Regions from separate parts of the Gilvibacter sp. CC01 genome, predicted to be linked through region 1. Evidence: riboswitches for the same ligand, from Rfam matches in the RefSeq annotation. Region 1 holds a riboswitch; the other holds the start of a gene.
What was found. Region 1 has a riboswitch for S-adenosylmethionine ahead of AC0J2F_RS09940 (O-acetylhomoserine aminocarboxypropyltransferase/cysteine synthase family protein). Riboswitches for the same ligand answer to the same signal wherever they lie in the genome.
Positions count from the first base shown of each region.

Region 1 (7,204 bases):
TCTACCAACTGCTGAATTATAGGAAAATTATTATCTCCCAATTGGGTTCTTAGGCCGTCAGCCACCGTATTGGTGGATTCGTTGGTTTCAATTTTACCACTCCTAAGCGATCGATAGGCATCATCTGCTTCCATTGGTTCTCCTGCATAGACCTTGCAGCCATTTCCATAGTAATGTGCAGCCAGCGCAGTACCTGCTAGTAGGCCTCCGCCGCCAACAGGAGTGAGCACCACCTCTAATTCAGGATGATCTTCTAGCAATTCAATGGCTGCCGTACCTTGCCCAAGTATTACGGGTATATCGTTAGAAGGATGTAAAAAGGTTGCACCTGTTTCGCCTTGGATTTTTGAGGCCATTGCTTCTCGAGCTTCTAAGGTAGGTTCAGAAACAGATACCTTTCCGCCATAACCTATTACAGCTGTTTTTTTAACCTGTGGCGCCGAACTTGGCATAACAATATAGGCCGGTACCCCAAGCTCTGCAGCGGCTAATGTAACCGCTTGTGCAAAATTTCCGGAGGAATGGGTGACAACACCTTTGGCTCTTTGCTGGGCAGACAACTGCGATATGGCATTGATAGCGCCCCGCATTTTAAAGGCTCCCATACGTTGAAAGTTCTCACATTTAAAATAGAGCTCTACCCCGCTCAAGGCATTGAGCAAGCGCGATTGTAATACTGGCGTCCTGTGAACCATAGGCCCAACAGTATCCATGGCCTTTTGGACCTGTTCTTTGGATGGAATTGTTTTCACTCCCTAAAAATACAACAGCAGTTCTAATTCGAAAAGTGGATACCACATTCTCTTTTCGATAATGCTTTTATGGGATCGTTGTATAGTTGATTAAGACTCAAACCGTGTCTTTGCGCATAGGCCTCCAGTTGCGAATCGGAAAAATGGAAAAATGGACTCACTTTCAATATTCCCTGCGGACTTAGACTCAGAATATCCAATTGATCTCTGAAAGCCGTCTGCCCTTTACGAATATTAGTAAACCACAGATCTGGTTGAATAGTCTTAAAAGCAATCTCTATAGGATCTAACTTAAGGACCTGCGTTAATTTCTGGTGATTAGGATTATCCATACCAGGTTCACCCCAAAGATACTCGCTGTGCGCCCTGGTATATTTAGGAATACAAACACTGAGGTCCAACTTATATTTTTCGCATAGCAAGGAACTGTGCTCATAGGTCTGTATTGTATTATATCCGGTATCACACCAGAGGACCTTTATCTGCGGATTCTGCGCAGTTACTGCTTGTATTAAAACCTCCGAGTATTTACCAAAGCTTGTTGTTAACACTGGCTTGAAGCTTAACTCCAACACAAATTTTATGATCTCTTCTGGAGATTCATTCAAAAGATTCTTGTTGAACAACGACAGCTTTTCGGAAGGAATGAGGATCATAAATATAATTATCCTATCGGATTAGTAGACTTTACAAAAGTAAAAGCTTTTTTCTAATAAAAAAATCCATCTTATTCTTCGGTGATGAGATCGGCCAGGGTTGTATTTTCCAAAATTGAAAGGGTATTATCTCTAACCTGAATCATAAGCCGATGCACACTACAAGCGTCTTCATCTGGACAATCGTCGCATTTTTCATAAAAATTCAAGCTAACACAGGGTACCATGGCTATGGGTCCTTCCAAAATGCGGTAAACATTTGAAATACGTATCTCACTGGCATCCTTGAGCAAATAATATCCGCCGCCTTTCCCCTTTTTGGAACTCAAAAATCCCGCCTTGCGCAGGGTGAGCAAAATACTTTCTAAGAATTTCTGGGAGATATTCTCGGACTCAGAGATCACAGAGATCTGTACAGGACTGTCGTCCTGCCACTTAGCCAAAAAAGCAAGGGCTTTTAATCCGTATTTGGTTTTCCTAGAGAGCATAATCTACTCTCAAAGGTAATTTTTATTCTTGAATTAATTGCCCATTGACCATCACACTGTAGGTCACCGGGACCTGAGGTTCAAAGGTCAAAGAGACCGAACAGTATTTGGTGAAGCTCAAGTCTGCGGCACGCAAAGCCTTGGCAGGATCTATCGCACCTTCGAGCTTAATGATGACTTCTACAGCCTTAAACGGCTTAGCACCTTCAACTTCGTGACGGGTTCCATTCACTTCCATGGAATAATCCTCAATGCGCTGTCGTTGTTTCTTAAGTATGGCAACCACATCAATAGCGCTACAGGCTCCAATGCCCATTAGTAATAATTCCATAGGACTTGCGCCTGTGGCGTTCGCTTCTGAGGTGTTGTCAATAGGAATTGCCACTCCGGTCTTACCTGTACCGTGAAATAGATATTCGTCGTTTTTGCGCTGAAGGCGTACTTGCATTTTCATAGTAGTTGTAAAACCACAAAGTTAAGCAGAAACTCTTTCGCTAATGCGCAAAATATCACCAAAGACTCCCCGTGCCGTTACCTGTGGCCCCGCCCCTGCTCCTTGAATCACTATCGGATTAGACCCATAACTCTCTGTGTAGATCTCAAAGATAGAATCACTTCCTTGTAATTGACCGAGCATACTGTTCTTAGGCACCGCCTCTAACCGGACAAACATTTGTGCGCCAAAATCGTCAGCAAGGTCTCCGTCTAAGGTGGCAACATAGCGCAAAACCTCATCTTTATCACAGCAAGCGCGAATGCTGTCAAAGTGAGTATCCAAAGCAGGAAGATCATCTAAAAAGGCAGTTGTAGAGAGTCCTCTCAAGGGTTCTGGGATCAGGTTTTCTACAGCCACCTCATTGAACTCACAATGCAAGGCGAGCTCTCTGGCTAAAATTAAAAGTTTACGCGCCACATCGTTGCCACAAAGATCCTCTCGCGGATCTGGTTCGGTATAGCCTTTAGCTATAGCAGACTCCAAAACCTTGTGGAATGCAATTTGTTCTGCGCTGAAACGATTAAAAATATAACTCAAGGAACCCGAGAAAACACCTCGGATCTGGGTAATGTTCTCACCAGAAAGATGTAGTAATTTAATGGTATCTATTAGTGGCAAACCGGCACCAACATTGGTCTCGTACAAATAATCCTGTTGCCTTTTGGCCAGCCTTTCTCGCAAATTATCATAGAACTCCATACCGAGTGTATTGGCCACTTTATTACTGGACACCAAAGAGAATCCAGCTTCTATAAAAGGCAAATAATTCAACACGAAGCTAGGGCTTGCCGTATTGTCTACCATTACGGTATTGTATAATCCATGTCGATGCGCTCTTTCTATCAGCTGCGGAATTGTATAGGACTCACCTTGCTCCTGCTTGCGACTGCGCCAGTCTTTATCGAGGCCATCTTTATCGAATAGTACAGTACTTGAATTGGCCACGGCTACCACTGCGAGGTCAATTCTGCGTCGTCTTTTAAGCTTTTCTCGCTCGGCGATCAATTGGTCTATCAGTAATCCGCCTACTTGTCCATGACCAATGATAAACAGATGAATCTGCTTGTTTCTGATCTTATCCAGATCGATCTTGGAAGTAGGAATTAAAATATTATCGGGGGCTTTTACTAAGCTCATAACTATCGTTTTTTAAGGTGGTCCCGGCAAAGACCGATGCAATAAAACTGCCGAGTTGTTCTTGTTCGATCAGAAAAGCGTCGTGCCCTTGCTCGGAGATCAAACGGTGGTGATGCACTTGTACTCCCAAAGCTCTTGCAAGTGAAGCGGTTTGCTTAATATCTGTTTCGCTGTAGAGCAGGTCATCTTGAATTCCTATTAAATGCAACTCACCCTTAAAAGCGCGCAAGACCATTTCTATGCCGCGCTCATTGTTCGTACAATCGTGGGTGGTCAACAACCAATTCATAAACTTGTAGGCTTTTAGTGTAAAGCGATCCTTTAAAGAACACCCGTGGAAATGCAGCCAATCATAAACGGAAGCGGCAGCTTGTAGGCTGTCATCACTGCCAAATTTCACGATAAACGCATTTGGGTTTCGATAAAAGGTCATGGCGTGCACTCGGGCATCGAACAAAGGTTCCTTTGAATTGGAAAGGATCTTATCTTGGACCATACCTTGTGCTACTACCCATGGGCTGGCTTTCCAATGAGCCGCAACAGGAATGAGATGCTTGCACAAGTCGGGGCGCAAGGCAACGAGCTGCCAAGCCAAACACCCTCCTAAGGAGCCGCCAATTACTGCATAGAGATCCTTAAGACCTATCTCATCCAGCGCAGCTAATACCCAAGAAGCAACATTCTTTAAACGGAAGGCATAAGGATTGTCCAACAGTTGTCCGTCATATCCGTTTCCGGGTGAATTGATGGCTAGAACGGTAAACTTTTTAGTATCTATGGATTGATCGTCTCCTATGAGTCCATTCCACCATCCTTGAGGACCACAGACCGAAGAGTTTCCACTCAAAGCGTGTAACACAAGTACAACAGGTGCTGTGTGCAGCGCCGGGCCAAAAAGTTGATAACTGACAAAATCAAAAGGCGCATCCACTGCCGCAGCATGCCGTTTTATAGAAACTTTCTGTAAATCTTTCATAACGCTTTAGTAAAGCTCCGACAGCTTTTTACCGCCGGAGCTTAGCTAACATTAAACACTAATAATCCAAACACAATTAGTTTGTAGCAACAGGCTGTGGGCCATATACCTTAGCAAATGCCTGCTGCAGGTCGCCTATCAGATCGTCCACATTTTCCAAGCCTACTGAGAGGCGGATCAGATCTTGGGTTACCCCTGTGGATTGCTGCTCTGCTTCAGAAAGTTGTTGATGCGTTGTACTAGCCGGATGGATGATCAAAGACTTGGTATCTCCAATATTGGCTAATAAAGAGAATATTTGGGTTGCGTCTACGGCCTTTTTAGCAGCTTCATATCCGCCCTTTAACCCAAAGGTCACTATTCCGCTTTGACCTTCCGGCAGGTACTTTTGAGCCAGTGGATAATAATCGCTCTCTTGCAAACCAGGATAGTTCACCCAAGCCACTTCTTCTTGACTTTGAAGCCATTTGGCAAGCGCCAAAGCATTAGACGAATGCTTCTTGATTCTGATCTCCAAGGTCTCTAATCCTTGCAAGATCTGGAAAGCGTTGAAGGGACTCAAAGCAGCACCGAAATCGCGAAGCCCTTCAATGCGCAGTTTAGCAATAAAGGAAGCCTCCTTGAGCACTTCTGCATAAACCAAACCGTGATATCCGGGAGAGGGTTCTGTAAACTCTGGAAACTTGCCGTTGGTCCAATCAAAGGTACCGGCATCTACCACAACGCCACCTAAAGCGGTTCCGTTGCCGTTGATGTATTTGGTCAAAGAATGAATCACAATATTAGCACCGTGAGCAATAGGGTTTAACAAGTAGGGTGTAGCCACTGTATTGTCAACGATCAATGGAACTTTAGCAGCTCTGGCTTGATCTGCAATATTTTTAATATCCAATACATCCAGCTTCGGATTCCCTAGGGATTCAATAAAGATCGCTCGGGTATTATCTTGAACCGCAGCGGTGAAACTATCGAGCTCAGCAGGGTCTACAAAGGTTGTGGTGATCCCCAAGCGCGGTAAGGTAACGTTCAGCAAGTTGAAAGTCCCTCCGTAAAGACTGTTTGATGCTACAATGTGGTCACCAGCACGTAAAAGCGTTTGCAAGGTGGTGGCAATGGCCGCAGTGCCTGAGGCAGTGGTCACCGCAGCGATTCCACCTTCTAGAGCAGCGAGTCGCTGTTCTAGTATATCACAGGTCGGATTATTGATTCGGGTGTAGATGTAACCGGTCTCGCTCAGGTTGAACAAGTTGGCTGCATGGTCACTGTTGTCAAAAACGTAACTGGTAGATTGATAAATAGGCACGGCTCTGGTTCCGCCGTGATTGGTTGTGTCATGACCGGCATGCAAGGCTGCGGTCGCAAATTTTGAGGTACTCATTTTTCTTTCTTTTTGAGTTAAACTGAATTAATTCAAAAGTCAAATGCGCTTTAAAAAAGCGTACTTAAAGAAAAATGTTATAAAGAAATTGAACCCCATTCCTAGATCGGGAACTGGGTCTTGAGTTATCTATCCGGAGCGTCCGGTAGAATTTAGCACCTTCTTTGCACAAAGAGACAAAGGGTTGCTAAGGCTTCACAGGGTCTAATCCCTCCACCTTTCTTGATAACATTTCAATAAGTGTTTGAACTTTATGAGCACAAATATTGCGACACAAAATTGAAAAATCCAAAAAAAGCCCAAAATTTTTGAAAATTTTAGGCTTCTATATATGATTCAAGTTGTTGAGAATTTAATCCAATGGCCTGATTTTAATGTTTCTATACCACACCTTGTCACTGTGGTCTTGTAAGCCTATATGACCTGTTTGAGATTTACCAAATCCTTCCCAAGTAGCAAACTTGGAATCGGCTACCATCGCATCCCATTCTGGCCCGTGTACTGGGAAAGTATAGAGTTCCTTCCCATTGAAAGTCACCTTCCCTTGATTGGTTTTATGGTTGACTTCGAGCACACATAAATTCCATTCCCCAACAGGTTTGGTGTTGTCTTCTGGTGGAGCGATCATATCATAAAGGGCGGCCGCTGAATGCGTTCCGTCTCCGATTTTAGCATCAGGGTGAGCGGTATTATCCAATACTTGGATCTCTGGCCCAGTCTCATAGGCTTCATTGAATTTCGGGTCTTCAACTACAGCCCAAAAAATTCCACTGTTTCCGGCATCAGAAATCTTCCATTCCAAAGAGAGTTCAAAATTGGTATAGGTGTTTTTTGTGATGATATTCTTGCCGCCTTCTTCTCCTGGAGTGAATGCCATAGCACCGTCTTCAATAGTCCAATTGTCATAAACTGCGTCAGCACCATATCCTTTCCATTGATCGTAATTAGTTCCGTCAAAGAGGATTTCCCATTCAGATTCTGCTGGCGTTTCATCACCTGCTACTACTTCAGTTTCTGCCTCATTTTCTGTTTCTGCATCGGCAGTAGTCTGATTATTTTTGCATGCAATCATGGCTGTTGCAGCCATGAATAAAACTAACTTCTTCATATTGTTGAGTATTATAATCCTAGAATTTTCTTAAGTTTTTCTTTGTCAATCTCAGCCCCAGCAAAATCGTCAAAGCGTTTTGTGGTAGCCTCGATAATGTGATCGGCAATGAATTTGGCGCCTTCGCGCGCTCCTTGTTCTGGGCTTTTTATAACACACTCCCATTCCATCACAGCCCAAACATCACAGCCGTATTCGGTGAGTTTACTAAAA
Region 1 covers NZ_CM146909.1:2,118,344-2,125,547, reverse strand. Annotated here, with positions in the region: gene AC0J2F_RS09970 (pyridoxal-phosphate dependent enzyme) at 1-695, opposite strand, end outside; gene AC0J2F_RS09965 (phosphoadenosine phosphosulfate reductase family protein) at 776-1,408, opposite strand; gene AC0J2F_RS09960 (RrF2 family transcriptional regulator) at 1,480-1,896, opposite strand; gene AC0J2F_RS09955 (OsmC family protein) at 1,919-2,344, opposite strand; gene AC0J2F_RS09950 (homoserine dehydrogenase family protein) at 2,372-3,529, opposite strand; gene AC0J2F_RS09945 (alpha/beta fold hydrolase) at 3,504-4,505, opposite strand; gene AC0J2F_RS09940 (O-acetylhomoserine aminocarboxypropyltransferase/cysteine synthase family protein) at 4,582-5,883, opposite strand; SAM riboswitch class I at 6,006-6,115, opposite strand; gene AC0J2F_RS09935 (3-keto-disaccharide hydrolase) at 6,236-6,991, opposite strand; gene AC0J2F_RS09930 (sugar phosphate isomerase/epimerase family protein) at 7,003-7,204, opposite strand, start outside.

Region 2 (7,204 bases), 1.1 Mb from region 1:
AACATGCGCCTAAAGCGCAAATCACATAAGTGGGTGTGCTTTACTGGTCTGTTGAAGTTTGTTGCACTGCTAGGTTGTAAATTACAAGCCCAAATCCGATCTTGTTGATCGCATCTGCAATATTGTAGAATACGTCCATGCTCAATCCGCCAAAAATTCCCTCATACCATCCTGGGGTGCCAGCCATGTAACCGATTGGGTAAATTGCCCATCCGACCAACACGAACCAACAAAGGATCTTGTGTGAGCTCGCTACTGAACCACCAGCTTCTTTGGCAAGCTTTGCAGCGCCACCAAGCCAGATCTCGTAAACAATAACGAAGTAAGCGATACCAGAGATAAGACCCCATAACCAGGCATTGTCTCTGTCCACACCTTCTCCCCAGTATCCTGTTACCAACATCACTACAGAAAGCAAGATAAGCTTCCACATCAGTGATTTTTTGGCTCCGGCCACTTTGAGGATCAAGTAGAACTCCACACACATTAGTGGAACGGTAAGAATCCAATCCACATAACGGAAGAAGGTTGGCGATTCCATATTGGTTGCCCAATAATCGCGCATGTACCAATAGTGTACTGCAGCTATGAAAGTAATAAGACCAGAAACGAGAATCGAAGTTCTCCATTTGCGGTCAAAACTGTTCATAGACAAAAAGAAGAAGGCAGAAGCTGCCATCATAGCCATACACCCTACAAAGAAGGTGAAGCCTACGTAATCGTCTGGCGCCAACTTAGGAACCAGTGAAATAAGGTTAGCAAAATTTTCCATATACGTATGAATTATTAAATAAAAGGTTGAAATAAAATTACAAATAATTAAACAAAAAACACGTACTTTGTTTAATAAATTAACATATTCATTAAACATTATAAATGGTCAAAACACGGGAAATACTGATTATCATTACGTTTTTCAGCCTTTGGCTAACGAATTATTTTGAGGCTGGATCGCAGTCAATTTTAGCATTTAGCTTGCTATTTTCTGTAGGTTTATTGCACGGGTCTAACGATTTACAACTTTTAGGGCGTACGTTTTTTAAAGAGAAAAAGGCGACTTTTTACACTAGACTAGCACTTTATTTAGGCGTAGTTTTTGCTGCATTCACTTTGTTCTTTTTGGTGCCTTTTGTTGCGCTTATCCTGTTTATAGGAGTAAGTGGATATCATTTCGGAGAACAACACTGGGACGAATACTTAGGCAGAAGCCCGCTAAATAAGCTGTTCTTTGCGGCCTATGGCTTGGGTATATTGTTCTTACTTTTCTTTTTGAATCCGGTGGAGACTAGCCAGGTAATAGAACAGTTGACACAGTTTGCAGTACCCAAAATGTGGTACGCTTACGGGCTTTTAGTTTCGGCGGGCTTTTTTGCTGTTATTTTACCTTATTATATAGGAGCTAAAAGGATCAGTCCTCCGAAGGCGTTTCAAGAGCTCTTTTTACTTCTGGTGTTTGCGATTCTATTTCGATGGGCATCTTTGGTATGGGCCTTTACTATATACTTTATCTTCTGGCACAGCGTGCCCTCTATAAAAGAGCAGGTCGCTTATCTATACGGCAAGGTCAATAAACAAAGTGTGAAGAATTACCTGCGCGGAGCTATTTGGGTGTGGTTGGCGTCTATTGTTGGTTTGGTGGTTTTCTTTAAGCTGATGGAAGGCGGGAATCAATCCTTTCTCACCATTTTCTTTTCGTTCTTAGGAGCTATTACCTTTGCTCATACGGTTATCATAGCGCGTATGTTTGATCAGCAGGAATAGTAATTGAAATTAAAAGCACAAAAAAACCGGCACTAGGCCGGTTTTTATTTTTAAAACTGTGTGCTTAAGGCTTAACCTTATCCGCAGTGATTCTACCTTCGCGATTGGCTACTTCCCAAGCAGTTAGGAAGATAAGTTGCGCACGCTTGGCCATAAGTTCGTATTCGATCTTGTCTGGCGTGTCTGTGATCTGGTGATAATCTTCGTGAGTACCGTTAAAGTAGAAGATGATCGGAATATTGTTCTTGGCAAAGTTGTAGTGATCTGAACGGTAGTAAAAACGATTGGGATCATTTTCGTCATTATAGGTGTAATCCAACTCCAAGTTTACGTATTTGCTGTTGATCATCTCAGAAACATCGTGCAACTCTTGACTCAACTTATCGCTACCGATTAAGTAGATATAATCAGGTCCGCCGGCCTTGTCTGGGTCTATACGACCAATCATATCTGTGTTTAGGTTACAAACCGTGTTCGCTAGTGGATAAACTGGATTATCGGTATAGTAACGCGACCCGTACAAGCCAATTTCTTCACCGGTAACGTGCAAGAATAGAATGGAACGCTTAGGACCATTACCTTCCTTTACGGCTTGTTGGAAAGCCTGAGCCATTTCTAACATAGATACGGTTCCGCTTCCGTCATCGTCTGCACCGTTAAAGACATTACCTTTTTTGTCCATGCCCACATGGTCGTAATGTGCAGAAAGGACGATCACCTCGTCAGGGAATTCAGATCCTTTAATAAAGGCTAATACGTTTTCTGAATCTTTAGGATCTCTGGCGCGAGAAAAATAGCTAGCGGGAATCTCTTGATAGTAGTCCTCTGCAGTAACACCTCCGGCAATGCCTTCTGCCTTGTAGAAGTTCACCAAATATTCTGCCGCCATTTTTTGACCTTCTGATCCTGTCATGCGCCCTTGCATTTCATCGCTGGCAAAGGTGTACAAATGCGATTTAAGGTCGTCTACGGTAATGGTCGAAGCATAATCGACATTGGTCTTGGTGACTTTTTTTGCATTTTGAGCCGGTCCGCAGCTAATGACAAAGCCCGTAAGTAGCGCTAATAAAGTGTATTTCATTCTGAGTTTATTTGCTTGATTTTGATCGCTAAAGATAACAGAATCCCTCAGTCTTTTCTGTGAAATATTTGTGAAAACAATCCGTAACTCCAACTAGGTGAAAACCCTTGATTTTTAAAAATACCCGCTAGGGGGGAGCGATTTTTCAATGGCTCCCTGTATCTTTAAGTCAACTAAACGCACTACCATGGCACTATTGAATACTACCATTATCAACATCCAAGATCAGGCAGTGGCCAAACAGCAATACGATAATTTAAATACACAAAAATGTATTTTGTTAGTTGTCTTAGGTGATTCTGAAAATATTGCAGAAGGAGTATCACTGGCTGACGAACTAGCAGATACCTCTCCTGGAGGGTTTACTCGTAAGGTGATGTGGGTCAAAGATTTTGTTACCCTTAAGGCAGACTTGGAACCTTATTTAACTGCTGCGAGCATTATTGAAGACGATACCCCCTATGAAGAGATTAAAGTGTTTTGCCTTTCCTTAAAACCGCGCAAGGCCAACTCCAGAATCCATAAGAACGGTCAAATGACCTTTGTTAAACTCGAGAAACTTTATGTAGAAGCAGAGTCTCAATCTATAGATCAATAAATCATGAAAAAATTCCTCCTACCGCTTTGCTTATTGATTCTGAATTTTGGGCAGGCCCAGTCAATTATTACCATGATTGAAAAGACCAGTTATGATTCCGATACGGTTCATAAATCTGGACCACAAATTGTGGATATCAACGGAAGTTTGAGCCTTTACATCAATAAAGAACTTTTGGCAGAAAAGATAGCGGCTGAATATCCGCAGTACAAGGCATCTATTGATTTACAGAATAAGATCGATGCTTTAGATTCAGCCTTGTCTTTACAAGAACAAATATTTGCTGACGTTAAGCGAACCACACTCAATACAGGAGACTTAAATGCTTTGTATTCTGGCCTCAATCAATTTTATCAGACCCTTGACACGCCGTCAAATGCGGCTTTGGCTACCGAGGTAAACGACTTATTCAATGATTGGCGCGCGCTTTACGGTCGCAACGGGATTAGCCCCAGCGAGGATGTTCCTAAGGAAGTTTACATATTGTCTCGACTCAATGATCAATTGGGGCAGCTTAAAACCGATCTGGAAAATAGTTCAGGCAAGTCCTACAGTATTAGCTTGACGGCCTACATGAGCAGCAAATTAGGCTCTGATCGTGTACATATTGAAAATTTTGACAACATAAAAGAGAAGGAGATCTACACGGTAGAGCGCTGGGTTACTACACTCAGCGATGATCAATTGAAACAACTTCAAAGCTTAAAGGAGCGCGCAAAAAAATACAATGCAGAGGCACCTAAGGTTTTTGAACAGCTCAAGCAAAGTCTGTTGCAAAACTTTCCCGATTTGGCCTGCATTGAGAGTGCCAAAACTGCTATTGTTGATTTTGTTAACTCCAACCCATTAGGCAGTGTAGAGGCTGCATTGAAGGATAAAGCCAATGAGGTAGTAGCCGAGTATACCGCAATAGTGTCATTAATAAACAATGCGAAAGCGCAAATATCGTCCTGGAATATTGAATCGGTCTTTGAAATATTGGGCCTTGTACAGTCCTTGCAAGGAAAGCTAAAGGATATTGAGCAAACATTCATGAATTTTCAAAGCATTTTGGACACGCTACAGCAATTAAAAGATAAAGCTGCAGCGCTTTACATGGATGCGGAAAACTGTTATGGTAGCCTAAGCGATGCCGTGAATGCCATTGGCCGCATGACTGGCTTGTTGAAGAATCAAAGTGATCGTTATAAGGACAATTTGGATTTGGGAGATGAGATTTTAAAATTCACCTTGAATGATCTGCCTAGTGAGGGATTTATTAGACTCAAAGGTGCCGGCCCACGTGAAGCAGGTGATAACCTGGAAATAACCCTTCTCCTGCTATTACCAAAATCAGACACCCCAGAGAATGCGGCAGCGACGGTTGCTTACGACCCGCGTAGACTGGAAGCATGGGATTTACAGATGGAGATCATTGGTCTTAGATCTGAAACCTCTGTAGGGATCATTATGGCCGAGCCATTGAACGCTGAAAAATTGCATGGAGCACTGCCCGACGACCGTCGTTTCTTATATGCGCCTTCTGCGTCGCTTTTACTCAAGATTGGGTCTAGAAAACACCGTTGGTACAATGATTTTGTTGACCTCGGTTTGGGAATAGCGGTTTCCACTCCTGACTTTAATACAGACGGGACTCCTGAGTTTGGAGTGGGAGGTATGCTAACGGTCTTTAAAGACATACTTAGTGTAGGATATAGTTATAATGTTACTCTTGATGTTCCTTATTGGCACTTTGGTATAAACTTGCCGTTCAATTTGCCAGGGATTCCGCTCAATGCGCCCAAATAAAAAACAACACTTTTCTTTTTTATAAAACAAAGGAGTGATTATATTTGCATCCGCTAAAGGAGAAATGGCAGAGTGGTCGAATGCGGCAGTCTTGAAAACTGTTGAGGGTCACACCTCCGGGGGTTCGAATCCCTCTTTCTCCGCTACTGAAAACCGTAATTACTTTATTTATAAGTTTTTACGGTTTTTTATTTCCGTATTTAGTCAGTTATCAGTCAGCTATTGGTTAAATATACAGTTTTTTATTATTCCAGTACTTGCTAAACAATTACCATAATACAATACTGCCGTCAATTTAATACTTGTTTTTAATAATAGCATTTAACAAAGGTTTACTGCCAATTTTTCTTTTGTATTACTGCGCATTAAAACAATACTTTCCTATACATTGATAAAGCACATAAGGAAGTACCCTAACTACTAATAACTCTCTATTAAAAAAAACTCCAATAAAAAACCTAAAAATTCCAACCATATTACCCAAAAACTCATCCCCACTATTGAATTTAAAGTCGTTTTCCTTTTAGGGGGTGCCATCATAAAATAGGTATATTGACCGAAAGCGATAAGAAAGAAACACTAAAAAATCTGCAATTAGTTTTTTTTAATGAATTAAATTCTATTTTTACTTAGTATTTCGAACCCTTTTATGGGTACCAACCGAGTGTAGACACCACGGTGGTCAAACAATACGGACGACAAGTCAAAATAAACGTCACTATTCCTATTGCTTTTTCGAGATACAAATAATGTTTGTTTAACTAAATTTTATTTGTATGAAAATTAAATCTATTTCACAGTTCAAAGAAGGATATGGTATATTCCCTTACATAGAACTATTCCCAACTGTTCAATCTGGAAATACATATGTTCAAATTCCGATTCACTTTGTCTGTGAAGAAGAAGAAGAAATTGATGTGAAAAAATACCCAGGTACTGAATTAATAATTAGTTCAAATGATTTTCAATCTTTAGATAGAAAAGAGTTAATAGAAATCTATGAAGAAGAACTAAAAGCGTTAACCCAATGGATAATTGATCGAGCTAAAGAAAACTGGAAAAAAGAATTCACTGCCTATCTTGTTTTAAAAAGAGATAAAAGTTACTTCTTTACTTATGTTGGTGAATATGAACTACAAAATAGTATTCCTTCTGGAGGATGGCTACATGACCAACAGCACAATTTACTAGCCTATAATAGAGACCACTACCTTGATGAATTGAACGACAATGATGATCCAAATTTATGTGTTGATTATTGGCCTTACTAATTTTAAAAAAAAACAATAAGACAACTAAAATCATAAAAAAGTCAGTTGCTCCATTTTCAGCAGTTGTTACAATAAGTTTGGAAGAAGGATATTCAGGTAAGAAAATATCAAAACAAGTTGTTATTACATGTATCCAAGAATATCAAGTTAAACTCATTGATGATCAGCTATTTTTTATCAGCTAAAATAACAGAATGTGAAATTGTAATTTTTAAGCTTAATGAAGTTTATGCGACAGAACCAAACCACCATTACAAAAGATATAGATATTAATTAAATAAAATCATATGAATTTAAATAAGATACAAGAGTCAATAGATGACACTAATACTAAAACAATTGAATACAATGCCAATACCTTCATAGTAGCAAACCATGAAGAGAATGGCAAAAACCTCTTCATAAACATTAACAATACAAACGGGAACACGATTCTCGACTTTTCAAAAGCATATGACTACATAGTGCTCTGTTACGACACTATTGGAGAACTAAAGAGCAGACACTATGCTATTAAAAGTAAGGGGAGTTTTATGATACAGACACCCTATAATAGCATACATCTAGTTCTACTCGATACAATTAGCAATAAAAACAAATACAATGAATAATAAAAATCACCCCATGTGGGAACATATCAACGCCTCGCTTGAAGAAAAGGTGCAAATTTTGGCTCAAAACCCCTATCGCTTTATATTGGACTCA
Region 2 covers NZ_CM146909.1:449,137-456,340, reverse strand. Annotated here, with positions in the region: gene AC0J2F_RS02160 (bacteriorhodopsin-like) at 41-772, opposite strand; gene AC0J2F_RS02155 (Brp/Blh family beta-carotene 15,15'-dioxygenase) at 877-1,761, shown strand; gene AC0J2F_RS02150 (M28 family metallopeptidase) at 1,826-2,842, opposite strand; gene AC0J2F_RS02145 (hypothetical protein) at 3,030-3,440, shown strand; gene AC0J2F_RS02140 (hypothetical protein) at 3,444-5,228, shown strand; tRNA gene AC0J2F_RS02135 (tRNA-Ser) at 5,287-5,371, shown strand; SAM-I-IV-variant riboswitch at 5,856-5,949, shown strand; gene AC0J2F_RS02130 (hypothetical protein) at 6,005-6,499, shown strand.
Region 2: another riboswitch for S-adenosylmethionine. It lies ahead of AC0J2F_RS02130 (hypothetical protein); the one in region 1 lies ahead of AC0J2F_RS09940 (O-acetylhomoserine aminocarboxypropyltransferase/cysteine synthase family protein).